2 regions of the Streptomyces sp. MB09-01 genome follow, and region 2 is predicted to be linked to the other one. Evidence: predicted binding sites of a transcription regulator. Region 2 holds the regulator's gene; the other holds the start of a gene.
The links. The regulator HspR, encoded in region 2, represses chaperone genes until heat shock. The targets are predictions, from matches to a motif close to TTGAGNNNNNNNNNCTCAA.

Region 1: lon (endopeptidase La) is a predicted target of HspR. The motif match lies at 3,868-3,886, and genes of this name have one in related genera.

The regions. Positions count from the first base shown of each region.
Region 1 covers NZ_JARAYQ010000112.1:2,576-13,773, reverse strand. The annotation lists gene PV721_RS22920 (protein phosphatase 2C domain-containing protein) at 1-770, shown strand, start outside; gene PV721_RS22915 (MarR family winged helix-turn-helix transcriptional regulator) at 799-1,239, opposite strand; gene lon (endopeptidase La) at 1,449-3,845, opposite strand; gene PV721_RS22905 (hypothetical protein) at 4,073-4,378, shown strand; gene PV721_RS22900 (DUF4097 family beta strand repeat-containing protein) at 4,406-5,161, opposite strand; gene PV721_RS22895 (sulfurtransferase) at 5,289-6,272, opposite strand; gene PV721_RS22890 (glycosyltransferase family 39 protein) at 6,497-7,879, opposite strand; gene PV721_RS22885 (hypothetical protein) at 7,916-8,458, shown strand; gene PV721_RS22880 (TetR/AcrR family transcriptional regulator) at 8,516-9,181, opposite strand; gene PV721_RS22875 (glycoside hydrolase family 3 protein) at 9,329-11,086, shown strand.
Region 2 covers NZ_JARAYQ010000073.1:56-11,253, forward strand. The annotation lists partial or broken gene PV721_RS17380 (Hsp70 family protein) at 1-456, shown strand, start outside; gene grpE (nucleotide exchange factor GrpE) at 456-1,121, shown strand; gene dnaJ (molecular chaperone DnaJ) at 1,161-2,342, shown strand; gene PV721_RS17395 (heat shock protein transcriptional repressor HspR) at 2,345-2,815, shown strand; gene PV721_RS17400 (helix-turn-helix transcriptional regulator) at 2,877-3,950, opposite strand; gene PV721_RS17405 (hypothetical protein) at 4,053-4,313, shown strand; gene PV721_RS17410 ((2Fe-2S)-binding protein) at 4,343-4,624, shown strand; gene PV721_RS17415 (pyridoxamine 5'-phosphate oxidase family protein) at 4,759-5,223, opposite strand; gene clpB (ATP-dependent chaperone ClpB) at 5,344-7,929, shown strand; gene PV721_RS17425 (YbjN domain-containing protein) at 8,040-8,579, shown strand; gene PV721_RS17430 (hypothetical protein) at 8,581-9,771, opposite strand; gene PV721_RS17435 (pyridoxal phosphate-dependent aminotransferase) at 9,887-11,077, opposite strand.

The DNA of each region.
Region 1 (11,198 bases), on a different contig from region 2:
GCATCGACCTCGCCTCGGCCCCCGGCAGTGAAGAACGCCCCAATGAGGACTGGGTGTCGGCCACGATCCCCGCCTCGGGCGGCGGCGTGCTGGTCGCCCTGGACGGAGTCACCCCGCCGAGCGGCGAGGACGGCTGCGTGCACGGAGTTCCGTGGTTCGCGGCCCGGCTCGGCGGCCGATTGACCGAACTGTCCGGATCGCGACGGGACATGACGCTGGACCGGATTCTGGCCGAGTCCGTCCGCGCCACGGCCGAGGCCCACCGCGACACCTGTGACCTTTCTCACGTCCGCACCCCGCAGGCGACGGTCGTCATGGTCCGCTGGGACGAGGCCTGCGTGGAGCACCTCGTGCTCTCGGACTCCGTACTCCTCCTCCAGGCGCCCGGGGGCGAGGTGACGGCGGTGCTCGACGACCGGCTGGACCGGGTGCCGCGGGAGGTGCTGCGCTCGGTGGCGGGGACGGACGCGCTGCGGAACGCGGAGGGCGGTTTCTTCACGGCGGCCGCGGACCCGGCGGTGGCCGCCCTGGCGGTGACCGGGCGCACCCCGCGCGGGCAGGTGCGGGCGGTGGCCGCGCTCACGGACGGGGCGAGCCGGTGGACGGACACGTTCGGGGAGGGCGACTGGGCCGAGTGCCTGGCGGTGCTGCGCAAGGAGGGAGCGGAGGGCCTGATCGGCCGGGTCCGCGCCCTCGAGCGCGACCCGGCCCGGCCTCCGGCACGGTACAAGCGGCACGACGACGCGTCGGCGGTCTACGCGGAGCTCTAGGACCTGGGCGCGGGTGGGGCGGGTGCCCCTACTCCGCGCCGGCGTTCAGCTGGTTCAGCAGCCGGGCCAGTTCCGCCACCTCGCCGCGGTCCCAGCCGGCGAGCTTGCGCATGTACTGCTCGCGCCGTGCGCCCCGTACCCGCAGGAACCGCTCGCGGCCCTCCTCGGTGAGGCCGACCAGGAAGGCCCGGCCGTCGGCGGGGTCCGGCTCGCGGGCCACCAGGCCCAGGACCTCCAGGGCCCGCAGCTGCCGGCTCATGGTGGCCTTGCCGACGCCGAAGTAGGCGGCGAGCTCGGTGGCCCGCTGCCGGCCGGCCGCCTCCAGGCGTACGAGGAGCCCGTACGCGGCGGGCTCCAGCTCGGGGTGGAGCTCGCGGGCCATCTCGCCGGAGGAGGCGCGGGCGCGCCGGAGGAAGACGGACAGCTCCCGCTCCAGGGCAAGGAACTCCTGGTCTTCGCTCCCGTGCACGTCCCGCTCCTTCGATGGTGTGTGGCACCTCGGTGGGTGAGGGCCAGTATTTCGCAGGGCGTGCGCCGACGGCCCGGGACCCCGCCGGAGCGGGGAGCCGGGCCGTGTGGTGGGGCGCGAGCGGGGCGCGAGGCGGGCGCGCACTCGGCGCCGCCGGGGGCGCGCTCGGAGCGTGAAGGGGGACACCCGGCGCGCCGTGCGGCCCTCCGTCACGCCGCGGCGGCGACCTCCACCTCCGCCTGGGCCAGGGCGAGTTCCAGCACCTGGCGCACGTCCGTCACCGGGTGCACCTCCAGCCCCTCCAGCACCTCCGCCGGGACGTCGTCCAGGTCGGCCTCGTTCCGCTTCGGGATGATCACGGTGGTCAGCCCGGCCCGGTGCGCGGCCAGCAGCTTCTGCTTGACCCCGCCGATCGGCAGGACCCGTCCGGTCAGCGAGACCTCGCCGGTCATGGCCACGTCGGTGCGGACCTGCCGTCCGGAGAGCAGCGAGGCGAGCGCGGTCGTCATCGTGATGCCGGCGCTCGGGCCGTCCTTGGGCACGGCGCCCGCCGGGAAGTGGATGTGCACGCCTCGGTCCTTCAGGTCGGCGACCGGGAGCTCCAGTTCCGCGCCGTGCGAGCGCAGGAAGCTCAGTGCGATCTGCGCCGACTCCTTCATGACGTCGCCGAGCTGGCCGGTGAGGGTCAGGCCGGCCGCGCCCGTCTCCGGATCGGCCAGCGACGCCTCCACGAACAGCACGTCGCCGCCCGCGCCGGTCACGGCGAGGCCGGTGGCCACGCCGGGGACCGCGGTGCGCCGCTCGGCCGGGTCCTGGGCGGACTCGGGCACGTGGTGCGGGCGTCCGATCAGCCCGCGCAGGTCGTCGGCGCCGACGCTGAAGGGCAGCTCGCGCTCGCCCAGCTCGTGCTGGGAGGCAACCTTGCGCAGCAGGCGCGCGATGGACCGCTCCAGGGTGCGGACGCCCGCCTCCCGGGTGTACTCCCCGGCCAGCCTGCGCAGGGCGCCCTCCTCCAGGACCACCTCGTCGGCGCCGAGGCCGGCGCGCTCCAGCTGGCGCGGGAGCAGGTGGTCGCGGGCGATGACGACCTTCTCGTCCTCGGTGTAGCCGTCGAGGCGGACGAGCTCCATCCGGTCGGCCAGCGCCTCCGGGATGGCCTCCAGGACATTGGCGGTGGCCAGGAAGACGACGTCGCTCAGGTCGAGCTCCACCTCCAGGTAATGGTCCCGGAAGGTGTGGTTCTGCGCCGGGTCCAGGACCTCCAGCAGGGCGGCCGCCGGGTCGCCGCGGTAGTCGGAGCCCACCTTGTCGATCTCGTCGAGCAGCACCACCGGGTTCATCGACCCGGCCTCCTTGATGGCCCGGACGATCCGGCCCGGCAGGGCGCCGACGTAGGTCCGGCGGTGGCCGCGGACCTCGGCCTCGTCGCGGACGCCGCCGAGGGCGACGCGCACGAACTTGCGGCCCATGGCGTGCGCCACGGACTCCCCGAGGGAGGTCTTGCCGACGCCGGGCGGCCCGACGAGCGCGAGGACGGCCCCGCCGCGGCGGCCGCCGATGACGCCCATGCCGCGGTCGCTGCGCCGCTTCCTGACGGCGAGGTACTCGGTGATGCGGTCCTTCACGTCGCTCAGGCCGGCGTGCTCGGCGTCCAGCACCGCCCGGGCTCCCCGGATGTCGTACTGGTCCTCGGTGCGCTCGTTCCAGGGCAGTTCCAGCACGGTGTCCAGCCAGGTGCGGATCCAGGAACCCTCCGGGCTCTGGTCGCTGGCCCGCTCCAGCTTCTCGACCTCCTTGAGCGCGGCCTCCCGGACCTTCTCGGGGAGGTCGGCGGCCTCGACGCGGGCCCGGTAGTCGTCGGACTCCTCGCCGTCCTTCTCCCCGTTCAGCTCGCGCAGTTCCTTGCGCACGGCCTCCAGCTGCCGCCGGAGCAGGAACTCCCGCTGCTGCTTGTCGACGCCGTCCTGCACGTCCTTGGCGATGGACTCGGCCACGTCCTGCTCGGCGAGGTGGTCGCTGAGCGCCTTGATCGCGAGCTTGAGGCGGGCGACGGGGTCGGCGGTCTCCAGCAGTTCGACCTTCTGGTCGACCGTCAGGAACGGGGAGTACCCGGAGTTGTCCGCCAGCGCGGACACCCCCTCGATCTGCTGGACCCGGTCCACGACCTGCCAGGCGCCGCGCTTCTTGAGCCAGCTGGTGGCGAGCGCCTTGTACTCCTTGACGAGCTCGGCCACGGATCCCGGCAGCGGGTCCGGCACGTGCTCGTCCACGGTCTCGCCCTCGACCCAGAGCGCGGCCCCGGGTCCGGTGGTGCCGGCGCCGATGCGGATCCGGCCGCGGCCGCGGATGAGCGCTCCGGGGTCACCGTCGGAGAGCCGCCCCACCTGCTCGACCGTCCCGAGCACACCCGTCGCGGCGTACTTCCCGTCGATCCGCGGCACGAGCAGCACCCGCGGCTTCCCGCTGCCCGCCGCGGCCTGGGCCGCCTCCACGGCCCCGCGCACCTCGGCGTCGGACAGGTCCAGCGGAACAACCATTCCGGGCAGCACGACCTCGTCGTCGAGCGGCAGCACGGGCAGAGTGAGTGTGACGGACGTCGAAGCCATGATCTTCCCTCCGGCAGTGAAGTTGAGCTATGCCGACTCAATGCATGTGCGCTCCCCAATGTTCCCCAACCCCCGTTCGCCCGGGGCGAACGCCTCCGCGTGGTTCCGTCGGCACCCTTCACTGATGGACGCCCTGGAGTGCACGGGCCATGCCGGCGGCTTAGCGTCGCTGTGCGATACGCGTGCCGTCCGGCCGCGGCGCGTCCAGGCGGTCGAGAGGAAACTCCATGGCAGTCGTGATGACCTTTTCCTGGCCCGAGATCACACCCGACGTGTACGACGCGGTGCGCCAGAAGGTGCGCTGGGAAGAGGACGCACCGGACGGGTGTGTGCTGCACTCCGCCTGGTTCGTCCGCGGCGGCCTCAACGTGATGGACATCTGGGAGTCGGAGGACCACTTCAACCGGTTCATCGAGGCCAGGATCGCCCCCGTGCTCAAGGGCGAACTGGGCGTGGCGAGCGACCCCGAGCCGAAGTTCTACCCCCTGCACCGACGCTTCGTCGCACCTGGTGTCAGCGGCGGCGGCTCCTGACGTACGCCTTCGGGGCCACGGTCCGCGCTAGCTCCGTGCGGAGACGCGGACGTCGCCCGAGGTGGTCTTCGCCGAGAGGCGGGAGGGGGCCGAGGGGTCTGCGGGCAGGGTGATGTCGCGGGTGCCGGAGGTGGTGGAGACGTCGACCCGGTAGGGAGCCGTGGGGACCTTCAGCGTGACGTCGCCCGAGGTGGTCTCGGCCAGCACCGAGGACGGGGCCGCGGTGAAGTCCATGCGGGCGTCGCCCGAGTCCGAGTGGACGTCCGCGCTCGGGCCGGAGAGGCCGGCCGCGGTGATGTCGCCCGAGGAGGTACGGATCTTCAGGGGGCCCGCGATGCGCTCGGCACGGACCTCGCCGGAGTCGGCCTCCACCTCGGCGGCGGCCACGCCCGTGACGGTGATGCGGCCGCTGCTGCTCTCCAGCTTGACCCTGGCCGAGGCCGGGACCTCCAGGCGGTAGTCGATGGAGCAGTTGCCGGAGCAGCCGTCGGAGAAGGTGAGCACACCCGCGCTGACCTGCTGGCCGGGGGTGGGGGCCGTGTCGCCGCGGTAGTGGACGGTGCGGCGGACCGTGACGCCGGGACCCGCCCCCGGGGTGACCTCGATCGAGCCCGACCGCGCGTCCGTCACCTCGACCGCCGCGACCGGCTCGGTGACCGTGGTGTCGGCGGTCGCGGTCTTCTTCGGTCCGTCCGAGAAGGAGCAGCCGGCCAGCAGGAACCCGGCCCCGAGGACGGCAACCGCGGTGCGCACGAGGCGGTGTGACGTGGCGTGAGAAGTCATGGACCGATCCTCGCGCGGCTCCACCGCCCGGCCGATGGGGCCGGTACCCGGACTCCGGGTGGGGTTAACCCCCGGCCCCGGAAGCCCCCGGCCCGGCCGGCGGCGGAGCACGGCACCCTCCGGGCGCCTACGGGCCGGTCGCGACCGGGCGAAGCGGCGACGGCACGCCCCACTCGCTCCAGGAGCCGTCGTACACGGCCAGCTCCTCGTATCCGGCGAGGTCGGCGCCGAGGGCCAGCACGCAGGCGGTCACCCCGGAGCCGCAGCTGAAGTAGAGGCGGTCGCGCCCGCCCACGACCTCGGCGAAGGCCGCGCGGAGCTCGCCGGCCGGACGCATCAGGCCGTCGCGGTCCTGCAGTTCGCCGAACGGCAGGTTGACCGCGCCCGGCATGTGCCCGCCGCGCAGGCCCGGGCGGGGCTCGGGGGCGGTACCGGCGAAGCGCCCGCGGGTGCGGGCGTCGACGACGGCCGCTGCCGGATCGGCCAGGGCCGCGGCGACGGCCTCGCCGCCGACCAGCAGCCCGGGGCGGGGCCGCGCGGTGAAGGAGCCGGGCGGGCCGTCGTAGGCCGGGCCGGTGTCCTCGACGGGCAGGCCGGCGGCGGTCCAGGCGGGCAGTCCCCCGTCGAGGACGGCGACCCGGTCGAAGCCCATGGCGCGCAGCATCCACCAGGCGCGGGCGCTGGAGTAGATCCCGGCGCCGTCGTAGACGACGACGGTGTCCGCGTCGCGGACCCCGAGCGCCCGCATGGCCTCGGCGAATGCCCGGGCCCCGGGCATGGTGTGCGGGGCGGGGGCCCCGTGGTCGGACAGGGCCCCGTCGAGGTCGAAGGGGCGGGCCCCCGGAATCCGGCGCTCGGCACCCCGGTGGGCACCGACGGAAGCGTCGAGGACCACCGGTCCGGCCGCCCCGAGCCGCCCGGCCAGCCAGTCCACCCCGACGAGCGGCCCTGGCAGCGGTTCGGCCTTCGGCCGGGGCGGCGATCCGGTCCCCGGCCCGGGCGTCCCTCCGGCCTCCGGCCCGGGCAGCGCTCCGGCGAGCCGTCCCGCCGCGGGTTCGCGCCCCGCTCCCGGTCCGGGCTCCTGGGACGCGGCGTTCTGGGGCGTGGGCATTGGGCACCTCCGGCTGGACGACGCGGGTCGCCCCATCCTCCTCCGCCGCCCGGAGTGCCGGCCGGGCGGGGCGGCGGCAGGCCGGTGCCGGCCGCACGCGGACCGGGGCCCCGCCGGGCCGGGTCAGCGGCGCGCCTCCCGGCAGGCCGGCACGGCCCGGGGCGCCCGTCGGGGCAGCGGCGAGCGCCCCGGCGGGCCGACACCGACGGCGCACCCCCGGCGGGTCAGCGGCAGGCGCCCCGGTGGGCGTACACGGCGATGCGGGCTCCGCGCACGGCGGTCGTCGAGCACAGTTCGAACCGGGTGGCCAGGGTCTCCCGCTTGACCGCCTCCCGCGGGTACGGGTCCAGTGGCTGACCGGACGGGTCCAGCAGGGCGATCACCCGCGGCGAGGCGAGCAGGGCCGAGCGGATCCGGTCCGGGGGCAGCTCGGTGCCCTGGAGGCTGTGCGAAGCGGCCGGGGTGCGGTCCAGGGCCACGTCGCGAAGTTCCGCGTGGGTCCCGGGCGAGGAGAGCAGCCACTCGCGCCGGCGCGCGGGCATGAACACCACGGCGTCCCCCGGCCGGGCCCGCTCCCGGACCGCGGCGGCCACCGCGAGGACGTCGTCCTTGCGGCTCTCCGGCGTGCGGAGCCACACCGACCAGATGCCGAACGGCACGAGCAGCGCCGCGACCAGCACCCACGGCCACCACCCGCGGGCGGCCGCCAGCCGGGCCCCGGCCAGCAGGGCGGGTCCGGCCAGCGCGTAGAGCACGTACCGGTCGACGTACCAGGGGTGCAGCAGGGAGATCACCATCAGCAGCCCGGGCGGCAGCAGGGCGAGGGGAAGCGCCACCCGGACGAGGTCCTTCGCGGCCCCCCGCGCGAGCAGCAGGGCCGCGCCGCCCACCACTGCGTACGCCGCCCAGTCCTGCCAGCTCGGCCGGCCGAGCCAGCCGAGCTGCTGCTCGGCCTGCCGGGCGCTCACCACGGCCAGCGGCAGCAGGAGGACGACCACGGCGGCGGCGCTCCACCGCCAGCCGCGCGAGCGCCACGCGGTGAAGGCGTGGGCGAGCAGCGCCAGTACGGCGAACTCGTGCAGCCAGCAGCCGAGCAGCAGCACCAGCGTGTACGCCGCCCACCGCTCGCGCAGCATCAGGTACGTCGCCCACACCACGGCGGCCGCGACCAGGGCGTACGAGCGCCCCTCCTGTGCGTACATCTGCACCGGCGGGAGGACGGCGTACACGCAGCCGGCGATCAGCGCGGCCCGCTCCCCCGCCAGCCGGTGCGCGACGGCGGCCACCCCGGCGGCCGCGAGCGCGGTGGCGGCGACGGAGGGCAGCCGCAGCGCCCACAGGCCGCCGTCCCAGAGCTGGAAGACCCCGTGCATGAGCAGGTAGTACAGGCCGTGGACGGCGTCGACGCCGCCCAGCAGCTCCCAGATCCCGCCGAGCGGCCGGTGGGCCACCTGCCAGGTGACGGACTCGTCGCGCCACATGCTGCCGCTCCGCTCCAGGCCCCAGAGGCCGAGGACCGCGGCGAGCAGCGGCGGCAGCAGCCGCCAGGGGGCGATCCGGCTGATGTCGGCCTCCGGGAGCTGTCGGAACGGGTGGGCGGACTCCATACTCGGGGTTGGACCGGAGTGATGGCGGAGGTGGGTGTGCGCACGTTCCGAGCGGTGGCGGGCCTGGTGCTGAGCGCGGCGTTGCTCACGGGATGCGGACCGTCCGCCTCCGGAGACGGCGACGACACGCCTCCGAAGGCCTCCACGGAGTCGGCCCCGGGCCCGACCGGGAGCGCCCCCGGCCCTGGAACGAGCCCGGGCCCCACCGCGAGCCCCACGGCCGGCCGGCTCCCCGCCCCCGGCGAGACCCTGGTCCGCGTCACCCGCAGCGGTGGCTTCGCCGGCCGGACCCACACCCTCATCGTCAAGGGCGACGGCTCCTGGACCCTGCTGGACGCCGAGGCGAAGCAGGAGCGCACCGGCACGATGCCGGAGGCCGGGCTCGCCGCCCTGCGCACCGCCCTCGAGGAGGCGGACTTCGCCCACCTGCCCAGGAGCGCCACGGGCGGCCCCACGATCTACGACGGGTACTTCTACACCTTCGTGCACGGCGGCTACGAGGTGGCGGGCGCCCAGGGCTCCCTGCCGCCGGCCCTGACGAAGGTGGTGGACGCCCTGCCCTCCTTCACGGCGCGCTAGGCCACCCGGCCCCAGGGGGCACCCGGGCCCAGGCCACCCGGGCCTGGAACACCCGGCCTAGGACACGGCCGGGGCCGGCAGGCCCGTCCCCGCCGCCGAGACCTCCCGCAGCAGCCGGTCCAGGAACCCGCGCAGCCGGGCCGGCATGTCCACGTTCCCGGGCGCCAGCACCCACTGGATCTGCAGCCCGTCCATGACGGCGATGATCTCCCGCCCGACGGCGTCGCAGTCGGCGTCCGGGCGCAGTTCGCCGCGCGCGACGCCCGCCTCCAGCACCTCGACGGTGTGGCCGAGCACCCGGGCGTAGCGCTGCTGGAAGTACGCGTGGGCGGGATGCCCGGGGTCGGCGGCCTCGCCGACCAGGGTGTTGAACATCCGGACGATCCCCGGCCGCCGCTCGTTGTCCGCGGCCAGGCCCACGAGGGTGGTGAAGTACGCGGCGACCGATGCGGCGGGTTCGCCGAAGAGCCGCTCCACGTCGTGCCGCTCGCTCTGCGCGAGCACCGACAGCAGCAGGTCCTCCTTGCCGCGGAAGTGGTGCAGCAGCCCGCCCTGGGTGATCCCGCAGCCGGCCGAGATCCGGGCCAGCGAGGAGGCGTGGAAGCCCCACTGCGCGAAGTGCTCCACCGCGGTGTCGAGGATCTTCTGCCGGCGGGCGTCGCCGACCGCGTAGGTCCCGCGCCCGGCGCCCTTCGGAGCCGCTCGCCCCGTGTCCCCTGCCATGCGCCCCACCCTAGACGCCGCCCCCTTCCGGCCACCGCCGGGGGTGACCCACGTCACTTTCAAAAACCTAGCGGGTGCTAGGTTTTCGCCTCTACCGTGACGCCCACGCCGCCGATCCGCCCGGCCACGCAGTCCAGGAGCCCCGCCGTGAACGCAATCCCCGAGTACCAGGACGCCTCCCTCCCCGTCGACCGGCGCGTGGCGGATCTGCTCTCCCGGATGACGCTGGAGGAGAAGGCCGGCCAGCTCTTCCACTCGATGCTGATGATGAACGCGGACGGCAGCCCGGTCACCGAGACCGACGGCTCGATGCTCCCGTTCACCACGCCCGAGCTGGTCGAGGACCGCTTCCTGTCGCACTTCAACCTGCTGGGCACCTACGGGGCCTTCGAGATGGCCCGGTGGCAGAACGCCGTCCAGGAGATGGCCGCGGCCACCCGCCTCGGCATCCCGGTCACCCTCTCGACCGACCCGCGCCACGCCTTCACCGACAACATCGGCGCCTCCTTCAACGCCGGCGCCTTCTCCGCCTGGCCGGAGGCCCTGGGCCTGGCCGCGATCGGTGATCCCGAGCTCGTCCACCGGTTCGCCGACACCGTCCGCCGCGAGTACCTCGCCGTCGGCTTCCGCGTCGCCCTGCACCCGCAGATCGACCTGGCCACCGAGCCCCGCTGGGCCCGCCAGACCGGCACTTTCGGCTCCGACGCCGAGCTGACCGGCCGGCTCGTCCGGGCGTACGTAGGCGGCCTCCAGGGCCCGGCCCTCGGTCCCGGATCGGTCTCCGCCATGGTCAAGCACTTCCCGGGCGGCGGCCCGCAGAAGGACGGCGAGGACCCGCACTTCGCGCACGGCAAGGAGCAGGTCTACCCGGGCGGCATGCGCGAGCACCACCTGGAGCCGTTCAAGGCCGCGATAGCCGCCGGGTGCGCGCAGATGATGCCGTACTACGGCCAGCCGGTGGGCACCGACTGGGAGGAGGTCGGCTTCGGCTTCAGCAAGGGCGTGGTCACCGGCCTGCTCCGGGAGGAGCTCGGCTTCGACGGGATCGTCTGCACCGACTGGGGGCTGCTCAACGACGCGACGATCTTCGGGCAGGTGCATCCGGCGCGCGCCTGGGGCGTGGAGCACCTGAGCGTGGCCGAGCGGGCGGCCCGCGCCCTGGAGGCCGGCTGCGACCAGTTCGGCGGCGAGCAGTGCCCGGAGGTCGTCGTGGAGCTGGTCCGCTCGGGCCGCGTCGCCGAGTCCCGGATCGACGGGTCCGTACGCCGGCTGCTGCGCGAGAAGTTCACGCTCGGCCTGTTCGAGAACCCGTACGTGGACCCGGACGCGGCGGCCGAGACCGTGGGCCGGGCCGATTTCGCGGCCATGGGCGACGCGGCCCAGCGCCGCTCCCTGACCGTCCTCACCAATCCGGACGGCCGGCTGCCGCTGCGCGGGCGGCCGAGGCTGTACGTGCGGGGCGTGGACGAGGGCGTGGCCGCCGGGTACGGCGAGGTGGTCGACGGACCGGCCGGGGCGGACCTCGCAGTCCTGCGCCTGCGGACCCCGTACGAGCCCCGGGAGAACCTCTTCGAGTCCTTCTTCCACTCGGGCTCGCTGGCCTTCCCCGAGCCGGAGCTGACGGAGGTCCTGGCCCTCCTGGACCGGGTCCCGACCCTGGTCTGCATCAACCTGGAGCGGGCCGCCGTCATCCCGGAGATCGCCGCACGCGCGGCCGCCCTGATCGCCGACTACGGCGCCTCGGACGCCGCCCTGCTGGACGTGGCCTTCGGCCGGGCCATCCCCGAGGGCCGCCTCCCCTTCGAGCTCCCGCGCTCGATGGAAGCGGTCGCGGCCTCCCGTCCCGATGTGCCGAACGACACCCACGACCCGGTCTTCCCGCACGGGCACGGGCTGACCCTGTAGAGGGCCACAGACGGCGGGGCACCTGACCGGTCCCGCCCGCCGGGTGCCGGTCCCGTGGGGGGTCCGGCACCCGGTACATATCATTCCGCTTACGCTGCTCCAGCACATATGC
Region 2 (11,198 bases):
ACGGGCAAGGAGCAGAAGATGACCGTCACCGGCGGCTCCTCGCTCGGCAAGGACGAGGTCGACCGCATGCGCCAGGAGGCGGAGCAGTACGCGGACGAGGACCTCCGTCGCAAGGAGGCGGCCGAGTCCCGCAACCAGGGCGAGCAGCTCGTCTACCAGACGGAGAAGTTCGTCAAGGACAACGAGGACAAGGTCCCGGCCGACGTCAAGACCGAGGTCGAGGCCGCCGTCTCCGAGCTGAAGGAAGCCCTCAAGGGCGAGGACACGGCCGAGATCCGCACCGCGACCGAGAAGCTCGCCGCGGTCAGCCAGAAGCTCGGCCAGGCCATCTACGCCGACGCCCAGGCCGCTCAGGGCGCCGCGGGCGCCGAGGGTGCCCAGCAGGCCAAGGCCGACGACGACGTCGTGGACGCCGAGATCGTCGACGACGAGAAGCCGAAGGGTGGCGCTGCCTGATGTCGGAGGAGACCCCGGGTTTTGACGAGAAGCCCGAAGTCCCCGTCGACGGCACGCCCGACGAGCCGAAGGCCGCCGACTCCGCCAAGGAGGAGGCGGCGGCCCCGGCCGGGGACGCAGCACAGGATGTAGCGCTGCTCGCGCAGCTGGACCAGGCCCGTACGGCGCTCTCCGAGCGCACCGCGGATCTCCAGCGGCTGCAGGCGGAGTACCAGAACTACCGCCGCCGGGTGGAGCGGGACCGGATCACCGTCAAGGAGATCGCGGTCGCGTCCCTCCTGACGGAGCTCCTCCCGACCCTGGACGACATCGGCCGGGCGCGGGAGCATGGCGAGCTGGTCGGCGGCTTCAAGTCGGTGGCCGAGTCGCTGGAGACGGTGGCCGCCAAGATGGGGCTGCAGCAGTTCGGCAAGGAGGGCGAGCCCTTCGACCCGACGATCCACGAGGCCCTGATGCACTCGTACGCGCCGGACGTCACCGAGACGACCTGCGTGGCGATCCTGCAGCCGGGGTACCGGATCGGCGAGCGTACGATCCGTCCCGCACGGGTCGCGGTGGCCGAGCCCCAGCCGGGCGCGGCACCCAAGTCCTCCGGTTCCGACGCAGCGGTCGCGGAGGGCGAAGCGCCGGAGGGCTTGGACGCGGATGCCCCCGACGAGGGCTGATGCACCACACGTAGAGGTACGAGAGGAGGGACACCGGGGATGAGCACGAAGGACTTCGTCGAGAAGGACTACTACAAGGTCCTCGGTGTCCCGAAGGACGCCACCGAGGCCGAGATCAAGAAGGCGTACCGGAAGCTCGCGCGCGAGTTCCACCCGGACGCCAACAAGGGCGACGGCTCCGCCGAGGAGCGCTTCAAGGAGATCTCCGAGGCGAACGACATCCTCGGCGACCCGAAGAAGCGCAAGGAGTACGACGAGGCGCGCGCCCTGTTCGGCAACGGTGGCTTCCGCCCCGGGCCAGGCGGGGGCGGCTCGTTCAACTTCGACCTCGGTGACCTCTTCGGCGGCACCCAGCAGGGCGGCGGCCAGGCCGGCGGCTTCGGCGGCGGCCTGGGCGACGTCTTCGGCGGCCTCTTCAACCGCGGCGCCGGCCCGGGTGCGGGCACCCGTACCCAGCCGCGCCGCGGCCAGGACATCGAGTCGGAGGTCACCCTCTCCTTCACGGAGGCAGTGGACGGGGCCACGGTCCCGCTCCGGATGTCCTCCCAGGCACCCTGCAAGGCCTGTTCGGGCACCGGCGACAAGAACGGCACGCCCCGTGTGTGCCCGACCTGCGTCGGCACCGGCCAGGTCTCGCGCGGCAGCGGCGGCGGCTTCTCGCTGACCGACCCCTGTGCGGACTGCAAGGGCCGCGGCCTGATCGCGGAGACCCCCTGCGACATCTGCAAGGGCAGCGGCCGGGCCCGTTCCTCGCGCACCATGCAGGTCCGGATCCCGGCGGGCGTCTCCAACGGCCAGCGGATCCGGCTGCGCGGCAAGGGCGCGCCCGGCGAGCGCGGCGGTCCCGCCGGCGACCTCTACGTGGTCGTGCACGTCGATTCGCACCCCGTGTTCGGCCGTAAGGACGACAACCTGACGGTGACCGTGCCGGTGACGTTCGCGGAGGCGGCGCTGGGTGCCGAAGTCAAGGTCCCGACCTTGAACGGCCCCTCGGTGACGCTGAAGCTGCCGCCGGGCACCCCCAACGGACGGACCATGCGGGCCCGCGGCAAGGGGGCGGTCCGCAAGGACGGCACCCGCGGCGACCTGCTGGTGACGGTGGAGGTCGCGGTCCCGACCGAGCTGTCGGACAAGGCCCGTGAGGCGCTGGAGATGTACCGCGAGGCGACGGAGTCCGAGGACCCGCGCTCCGCGCTGTTCGAGTCCGCGAAGGGAGCATGAGCATGGACGGCCGCCGACGACAGTCCTCCCGCTTGGGCGGGGGCTACCAACTCACCGACGAGACCCCGGTCTACGTGATCTCGGTGGCCGCCCAGCTCTCGGGTCTGCATCCGCAGACCCTGCGCCAGTACGACCGTCTCGGCCTGGTCTCCCCGGACCGTACGGCCGGCCGCGGCCGGCGCTACTCGGCCCGCGACATCGAACTGCTCCGCACGGTGCAGGCGCTGTCCCAGGACGAGGGCATCAACCTGGCGGGCATCAAGCGGATCATCGAACTGGAGAACCAGGTCGCCGCGCTCCAGCAGCGCGTGGCCGAGCTCTCCGCGGCGGTGGACGGCGCGGCCGCCACGCTGCAGGCCCGCGAGGCCCAGGTGCACGCCTCCTACCGGCGCGACCTGGTCAAGTACCAGCCCCCGCAGCCGGGCAGCGCCCTGGTGGTCTGGCGCCCCAGCCCCAAGCGGCCGATGGACTGACCCGGCACCCTCTTTGCGCACGTTCAGGCTCCGCCCCTCCAGGGCGGGGCCTGACGGCTTTCTAGAGGCCTTCCCGGCCCTCGTCGGGGTCCCGGTCCAGAGGCCCGTCGCAGCCCCGGTCCGGGGCGGAGGGCCGGCCCAGGATGCCGGACTGGGCGATGAGGTAGCCGAGCTGGGCGCGGCTGCCGCTGCCGAGGGTCGTGGCGAGCTTGGCGATGTGGGCGCGGCAGGTGCGGACGTTCATGCCGAGGCGGCGGGCGATGGCCTCGTCCACGTGCCCCTCGATGAGGAGCTGGGCGATGGTGCGCTGCACGCCGGTGACGCCGCCGGGGGTGCTGCGGTACGTCACCTCCTCCGTGAGGGGCACGGCGCGGTGCCACAGCTGCTCGAACACCTTGATGAGGTAGTCGACGAGGCCGGGGTGGCGCAGTTCGAGTGCGACCCGGCGGTCGTCGCTCACCGGTATGAAGGCGACCGTGCGGTCGAAGATGATGAGGCGCTCTATCAGCTCTTCGAGCGTGCGGATCTCCACCTTCCCCGTGGAGATGCGGTCCACGTAGGCGAGCGTGCCCTGGCTGTGCCGCGCGGTGTGCTGGTAGAGGGTCCGTATGCTGACCCCGCGGTCGATCAGCGGCTGGTCGCGCTCCAGGGCCTGGGTGAGGGCCTCGGAGGGCCGGGCCCCGCCCGGCTGTACCGTCAGCACCTCGGTGTGGCATTCGGCCGTCGCGAGGTTGAGGGCGGCGTTGATCCGCTCGAAGCCCTCCAGCACGGTGATGGCGTGGGTGTTGGCCGGGCTCTGCGCGCTGATGGCCAGGAAAGGCTCGAAAGTGTCGGTGAGATCTACAGCGCTGCGCCGGCGGTCTTGGATCTCGCGTTCAATCGGATGGAGCCGTTGAGCCAAAGCGACGGACGGGGGAACCGGACGCAGTTGGTTCGCGTCATCCGGGTCGGGCTGCAGAAGAGCGAATTCAAGCAGGCAGGGGGCGTTCTGGATCTCGCCCCGGGCGATCCGGCCGGTACTCAGTGCGGTCGCATAGAGCCGCGTTCCCTCGGCGCACATGGACGTGACGGGGTGGGGATGTGTCGCCATTGTCCCGTTTCGCGTCAAATCTCCACCCCCCAGGGTCCTGAACATGCAAGAACATGATGCATCGTCCCTGTGGCATTGACGTGCCTGAATGAGCCATCGTCTGACACGCGGGGGAGAGGATTCCATCAAGTGAGGACGAAGCCGACCATGTTCAAGAGAATGCTTCGCTCGGTGCTTGCCATAGGTTTCTCCGCCGTTGCGGTTTTTGGGGCAGTCAGCGCCGTCGAAAGTGACGCGGGGAGCGCTAGGGGCGGTCAGGGCACCAGCCTGACGAGCACGGAGTTCGACACCGGCTGGACCACGGCTCCCGTGGGTAAGTACGCCGACACCGGCTGGACCAGCGGCCAGCTGGGCGGAGAGGGTGGCGATACGGGCTGGACCGAGGCTCCTGTGACGGTGCCCGCGTGACCCCCGACGATCGCGGTTTCCGCCGCGAGATGGCATCCGCCTACCGCTCGGGCTGGCAGTTCATCGATCTCGCCACGGCCATCCCCCACGCTGGCGATTCGTTGATGGTCACCCTGTTCGGCCAACCGATCGTCGTCGTGCGCGAGGAGGACGAGGACGTACGTGCCTACCGGTGCCTGCGCCGCCCGCGCGGCGCGCCGCAGCCCGTCCGCTGCGAGGTGCGCTACGGAATGGTCTTCGTCAATCTCGATCAGCGCGACCACCAGCTCTTCGAACCCGATATCACCACCGCCACCCCCCGCAGTGCCTGAAGCGATTCCCCCGTCGTTGCAGATCGCTCAGGCGCTACCCCCACACAACGGCGCCATCGTGGACCTGACCACGATGGCGCCGTTGTGATGCCCGCGTCCAGTGCCTGAACCGGACAAGATGAAGAATCAACGGCTCACGCGCGACCCATGGCCCGGTCCAGCGTGATCTCGATGACCACGCGGTCGGGATTGGGCGACGGCGTCCGTCCGTACCGCTGCGCGTAGCGCGCCACGGCGTCGGCGACCGACGCCTCGTCCGTACGGATCACCGCGCGCCCTTCGAGGGTGGCCCAGCGGCGCCCTTCCATCTGGCAGACCGCGACCCGGGCCCCGCCCGCCGGCGTCCCGAGAGCCGGTGCCCCGCCCGCCGGAGCCCCCTGAGCCGGCTCCGCCTGCGCCTGCGCCGCGAGGACGTTGCGCACCTTCTTGCTGTGCTTGTTGCTGATCACCCGCGCCAGCCCGGCCTCCGGGTCGTACGTCACGCCCACCGGCACCACGTGGGGCGTGCCGTCGGGGCGCGGGGTGGTCAGCGTGCAGACGTGCCGCTCCCGCCAGAAGGCGAGGTACTCGGGCGTCGGGTTGAGTACGTCATGGGACATGGGCCGAAGGGTACGGGCCGATGGTGCCCTCCCTTGCCTTGAGTGGAATAGACTCAACTTTGCATAGGTTGACCCTGTCAGATTCGTCGGATTTACCCCTTGGGGAGAGGAGAAGACGCAGTGGACGCCGAGCTGACGAACAAGAGCCGGGACGCGCTGAACGCGGCCACCAGCAGGGCCGTGAAGGACGGCCACGCCGACCTGACCCCCGCGCACCTGCTGCTGGCCCTGCTCGCCGGCGAGGACAACGAGAACGTCACCGACCTGCTGGCCGCCACCGACGCCGACCAGGCCGAGGTGCGGGCCGGTGCGGAGCGGCTGCTGGCGGCCCTGCCCAGCGTCACCGGCTCCACGGTCGCGCCCCCGCAGCCCACCCGCGACCTGCTCGCCGTACTCGCCGAGGCCGACGCCCAGGCGGGCAGGCTCGGCGACGATTACCTCTCCACCGAACACCTGCTCATCGCCATCGCCGCCAAGGGCGGCGCGGCGGGTGAGGTCCTTTCCACCCGGGGCGCGAGCGCGAAGAAGCTGCTGGCCGCCTTCGAGAACGCACGAGGAGGACGGCGGGTGACCACCCCCGACCCCGAGGGCCAGTACAAGGCCCTGGAGAAGTTCGGCACCGACTTCACGGCGGCCGCGCGCGAGGGCAAGCTCGACCCGGTCATCGGCCGCGACCACGAGATCCGCCGCGTCGTGCAGGTGCTCTCGCGCCGCACGAAGAACAACCCGGTGCTCATCGGCGAGCCCGGCGTCGGCAAGACGGCCGTCGTCGAGGGCCTGGCCCAGCGCATCGTCAAGGGCGACGTCCCCGAGTCCCTGAAGAACAAGCGCCTGGTGGCCCTGGACCTCGGCGCGATGGTCGCCGGCGCCAAGTACCGCGGCGAGTTCGAAGAGCGCCTGAAGACCGTACTCGCTGAGATCAAGTCCAGCGACGGGCAGATCATCACCTTCATCGACGAGCTGCACACGGTCGTCGGCGCGGGCGCCGGCGGCGACTCCGCCATGGACGCGGGCAACATGCTCAAGCCCATGCTGGCCCGCGGGGAACTGCGCATGGTCGGCGCGACCACCCTCGACGAGTACCGCGAGCGCATCGAGAAGGACCCGGCGCTGGAGCGGCGCTTCCAGCAGGTGCTGGTCGCCGAGCCGTCCGTCGAGGACACCATCGCCATCCTGCGCGGGCTCAAGGGCCGCTACGAGGCCCACCACAAGGTCGTCATCAACGACAGCGCCCTCGTCGCCGCCGCGACCCTCTCCGACCGGTACATCACCTCCCGCTTCCTCCCCGACAAGGCCATCGACCTCGTCGACGAGGCCGCGTCCCGGCTGCGCATGGAGATCGACTCCTCCCCGCTGGAGATCGACGAGCTCCAGCGGTCCGTGGACCGGCTGCGCATGGAGGAGCTGGCGCTGAAGAACGAGTCCGACCCGGCCTCGATGGAGCGCCTGGAGAAGATCCGCAAGGACCTCGCCGACAAGGAGGAGGACCTGCGCGGCCTGACCGCCCGCTGGGAGAAGGAGAAGCAGTCCCTCAACCGGGTCGGCGAGCTCAAGGAGCGCCTGGACGACCTGCGCGGCCAGGCCGAGCGCGCCCAGCGCGACGGGGACTTCGACACCGCTTCCAAGCTGCTCTACGGGGAGATCCCGGCCCTGGAGCGCGAGCTGGCGGAGGCCACCGAGGCCGAGGCCGAGGCGTCCAAGGGGACGATGGTCAAGGACGAGGTCGGCCCGGACGACATCGCGGACGTGGTGGGCGCCTGGACGGGCATCCCGGCGGGCCGCCTGCTGGAGGGCGAGACCCAGAAGCTGCTCCGCATGGAGGACGAGCTGGGGCGCCGCCTGATCGGCCAGGGCGAGGCCGTACGGGCCGTCTCGGACGCCGTGCGCCGCACCCGCGCCGGCATCGCCGACCCCGACCGCCCGACCGGCTCCTTCCTCTTCCTCGGCCCGACGGGCGTGGGCAAGACGGAGCTGGCCAAGGCCCTCGCGGACTTCCTCTTCGACGACGAGCGGGCCATGATCCGCATCGACATGTCGGAGTACGGCGAGAAGCACAGCGTGGCCCGCCTCGTCGGCGCCCCGCCCGGCTACGTCGGCTACGAGGAGGGCGGCCAGCTCACGGAGGCCGTGCGCCGCCGCCCGTACAGCGTGGTGCTCCTGGACGAGGTGGAGAAGGCCCACCCCGAGGTCTTCGACATCCTGCTCCAGGTCCTGGACGACGGCCGCCTCACGGACGGCCAGGGGCGGACCGTGGACTTCCGCAACACCATCCTGGTCCTGACCTCGAACCTCGGCAGTCAGTTCCTGATGGACCCCGCCACCCCCGCCGAACAGAAGAAGCAGCAGGTCCTGGACGTGGTCCGGAGCACCTTCAAGCCGGAGTTCCTGAACCGCCTGGACGACCTGGTGGTCTTCTCCGCCCTGACCGGCGACGAGCTCGCGCACATCGCCGAGCTCCAGATCGGCCGCCTGGCCAAGCGCCTGGCCGACCGGCGCCTGACCCTGGACGTCACCCCCGAGGCCCTGGCCTGGCTGGCGGTCAAGGGCAACGACCCGGCGTACGGCGCCCGGCCGCTGCGCCGCCTGATCCAGACGGCGATCGGCGACCGGCTGGCCAAGGAGATCCTCTCGGGCGAGGTCCGCGACGGCGACACCGTACGGGTCGACGTGGCGGGCGAGGACCTGCTGGTCGGCAAGGCGCTCTGACCCGTGCGGGCGGACCCGTGTCCGCCCGCAGCGGATCGGCGCTGCGGGGCTGGACACGGGGTAGGCGGGATGGGGGAGGATGCATGTATCCGCACGAAGGGAAAAACACGGTGAGCATCGACCCGGCCTCGATTCCGAACTTCGGAGGGCAGCAGCCCGATCCGCAGGCCACAGGACCGGCGGGCCCCGTCGTCCCCGACCAGGATCTGGTCAAGCAGCTGCTGGAGCAGATGGAGCTCAAGTACGTCGTCGACGACGAGGGTGACCTCGCGGCGCCGTGGGAGGAGTTCCGCACGTACTTCATGTTCCGCGGCGAGGACGAGCAGCAGGTTTTCTCGGTGCGGACCTTCTACGACCGTCCGCACAAGATCGACGAGAAGCCGCAGCTTCTCGAGTCGATCGACGACTGGAACCGCCGCACCCTGTGGCCGAAGGTCTACAGCCACACGCACGACGACGGCTCGGTCCGCCTGATCGGTGAGGCGCAGATGCTGATCGGCACCGGCGTCAACCTGGAGCACTTCGTGTCCTCCACGGTCAGCTGGGTCCGCGCGTCCATCGAATTCGACAAGTGGCTCGTCGAGCAGCTCGGCCTGGAGAAGGACGTCGACTCCACCGACGGCGAGAGCGACGGCGACGGCACGAACTGAGCTAGAGCGGTACCCGGGCCACCAGAAGCAGGTACAGCCCGTAGCCGTAACCGAGCCCGGCCACCACCACGGTCACCACGACCGCGGTGCGCGGCCGGGCTCGCGCCATGACGGCGGCCAGCGGCAGGAGCAGCGGGAAGGCCGGCAGCAGGAACCGCGGCTTGGACTCGAAGAAGCCGGCCCCGCCGAAGGCCATCACCAGCAGGACCGCCGTGTACGCGAGCAGTGCGGGCGGGGTGCGGTCCAGGACCAGCAGCACCGCCAGCAGCCCGGCGGCGGCCAGCAGGACCACCGTCACGGTGGTCGCGAGGGGCACGTGCCCGCCGGTCAGCACCTGCTCCGCCGAGCGCAGCGCCCCGGCGCCGAAGTCGAAGCGGGAGCCCCAGCTGCGCTGCACGGCGAAGTAGCCGCCGAAGGGGTCGCGCCGCTTCACCCCGACGGCCAGGACGTACGCCGCCCAGCCCGCCGGCGCCACCAGCCCGGCCACCCACACCTCGGCCGCCCGGGATCTTCGTACGAGGATCGCGTGGAGGGCCATGGCCGACACGGCGGCCGCGACGGCGAGCCCGGTGGGCCGGGTCAGCCCGGCGAGCACGGCGAGGCCCGCGGCCCACAGCCAGCGGCCGCGCAGCAGCGCGTGGAGCGCCCAGGCGGCGAAGGCGGCCAGGAGCGCCTCGGTGTAGGCGAGGGTGAGGACCACGGAGTGCGGGAGGGCCGCCCACAGCCCCACGAGCAGCAGCCCGGCGCGCGGCCCGATGACCCGCTCCCCGACCCGGTAGATCCCGACGGCGGCGACGGCGGCGGCGGTCCAGGCGACGAGGAGCGCGGCGGGGACGGGCCCGCCGGGCAGGATGCCGGAGACGGCCCGTATCAGCGCGGGGTAGAGCGGGAAGAAGGCCTGGTCGCTCTGTACGGGCCCGGTGCCGGTGACGGCGTCGGGCCACATCAGGGTGCGCCCGTAGCCGTCGGCCGCTATCCGGAGGTACCAGTCCGCGTCCCAGGACCGGCCGAGCACCCGCAGCGGATCCCGTCCGGCCCACCAGGACCCGAGGGCGAGCACCAGCACCCCGGCCCCGCGCACGGCCGCGAACACGCCGAGCGCTATCACCGTCGTCGGCGCGGCCGACCGTACGGCCCGGACCGCGCGCATCTCCAGGGGCGACGCGGACACGGTCGCTCTGCCCGTTGCCATGAATCCCGACTTCCGTCTCTCGGTGAGGTCCGCTCACCGGGGGGTGAGGGCTTCGGGCGCTCGTGCGAGCGACAGCTTCACACCGGCCTCGGCCACCCCGCAAGACGCTCGGCGGTCAGAGGCGGCGTAGCCGGGAGGCGGCCTCCCGCAGGACGTCCTCGCGCTTGCAGAAGGCCCAGCGGACCTGGGTCGCGCCGGCGGACTTGTCGTCGTAGAAGACCTGGTTCGGGATGGCGACGACGCCGCAGCGTTCGGGGAGGGCGCGGCAGAAGGCGAGGCCGTCCTTCTCTCCGAGGGGGGTGATGTCGGTGGTGATGAAGTACGTGCCCTGCGGGCGGAAGACCTCGAAGCCGGCCGCCGCGAGGCCGTCGGCGAGGATGTCGCGCTTGGCGGCCAGGTCGGCGCGGAAGGCGTCGTAGTACGTGTCGGGGAGGGCGAGGGCCTCGGCGATCGCGTACTGGAAGGGGCCCGAGGAGACGTAGGTCAGGAACTGCTTCGCCGAGCGGACCGCCGTGACCAGCTCCGGGGGCGCGGTGACCCAGCCGACCTTCCAACCGGTGAACGAGAAGGTCTTTCCGGCCGAGGAGATGGTGACCGTGCGCTCGCGCATGCCCGGGAGGCCCGCCAGGGGGACGTGGGCGCCCTCGAAGACCAGGTGCTCGTACACCTCGTCCGTGACGACCAGGAGGTCGCGCTCGACCGCCAGCTCGGCGATCGCGGCGAGCTCGGCCGCGGTGAGGACGGTGCCCGTGGGGTTGTGCGGGGTGTTCAGGAGCAGCAGGCGGGTGCGCGGGGTGACGGCGGCGCGCAGTTCGTCCAGGTCGAGGGCGAAGGCGCCGGCGTGCGGGCGCAGGGTGACCGGGACGCGTACCGCGCCGGCCATCGCGATGCAGGCCGCGTACGAGTCGTAGTACGGCTCCAGGGCGATGACCTCGTCGCCCGGCTCGAGCAGGGCGAGGAGGGAGGCCGCGATGGCCTCCGTGGCGCCCGCCGTGACCAGGACCTCGGTGTCGGGGTCGTAGGACAGGCCGTAGAAGCGCTGCTGGTGCGCGGCGACGGCCGTGCGCAGCTCCGGGACGCCGGGGCCCGGCGGGTACTGGTTGCCCCGGCCCGTGAGGACCGCGCGGGAGGCCGCTTCGGCGATCTCCGCCGGGCCGTCGGTGTCGGGGAAGCCCTGGCCGAGGTTGATCGAACCGGTGCGGGCGGCCAGCGCCGACATCTCCGCGAAGATCGTCGTGCCGAAGGCCGCAAGACGGCGGTTCAGGAAGGGGCGGTCGCTGCTCACGGGTGCGCTCATGGGCGTCATCCTGGGGTCAACCTCTGGACTTCCTCAAGTGTGCTTTGGGCCGTGCGGCCCGGGGGCATCCCCCCTTCACGCGGGACGCGGGGATCCCGCTCCCCGGGAAGACCGGGGCGTGAGAGAAGGG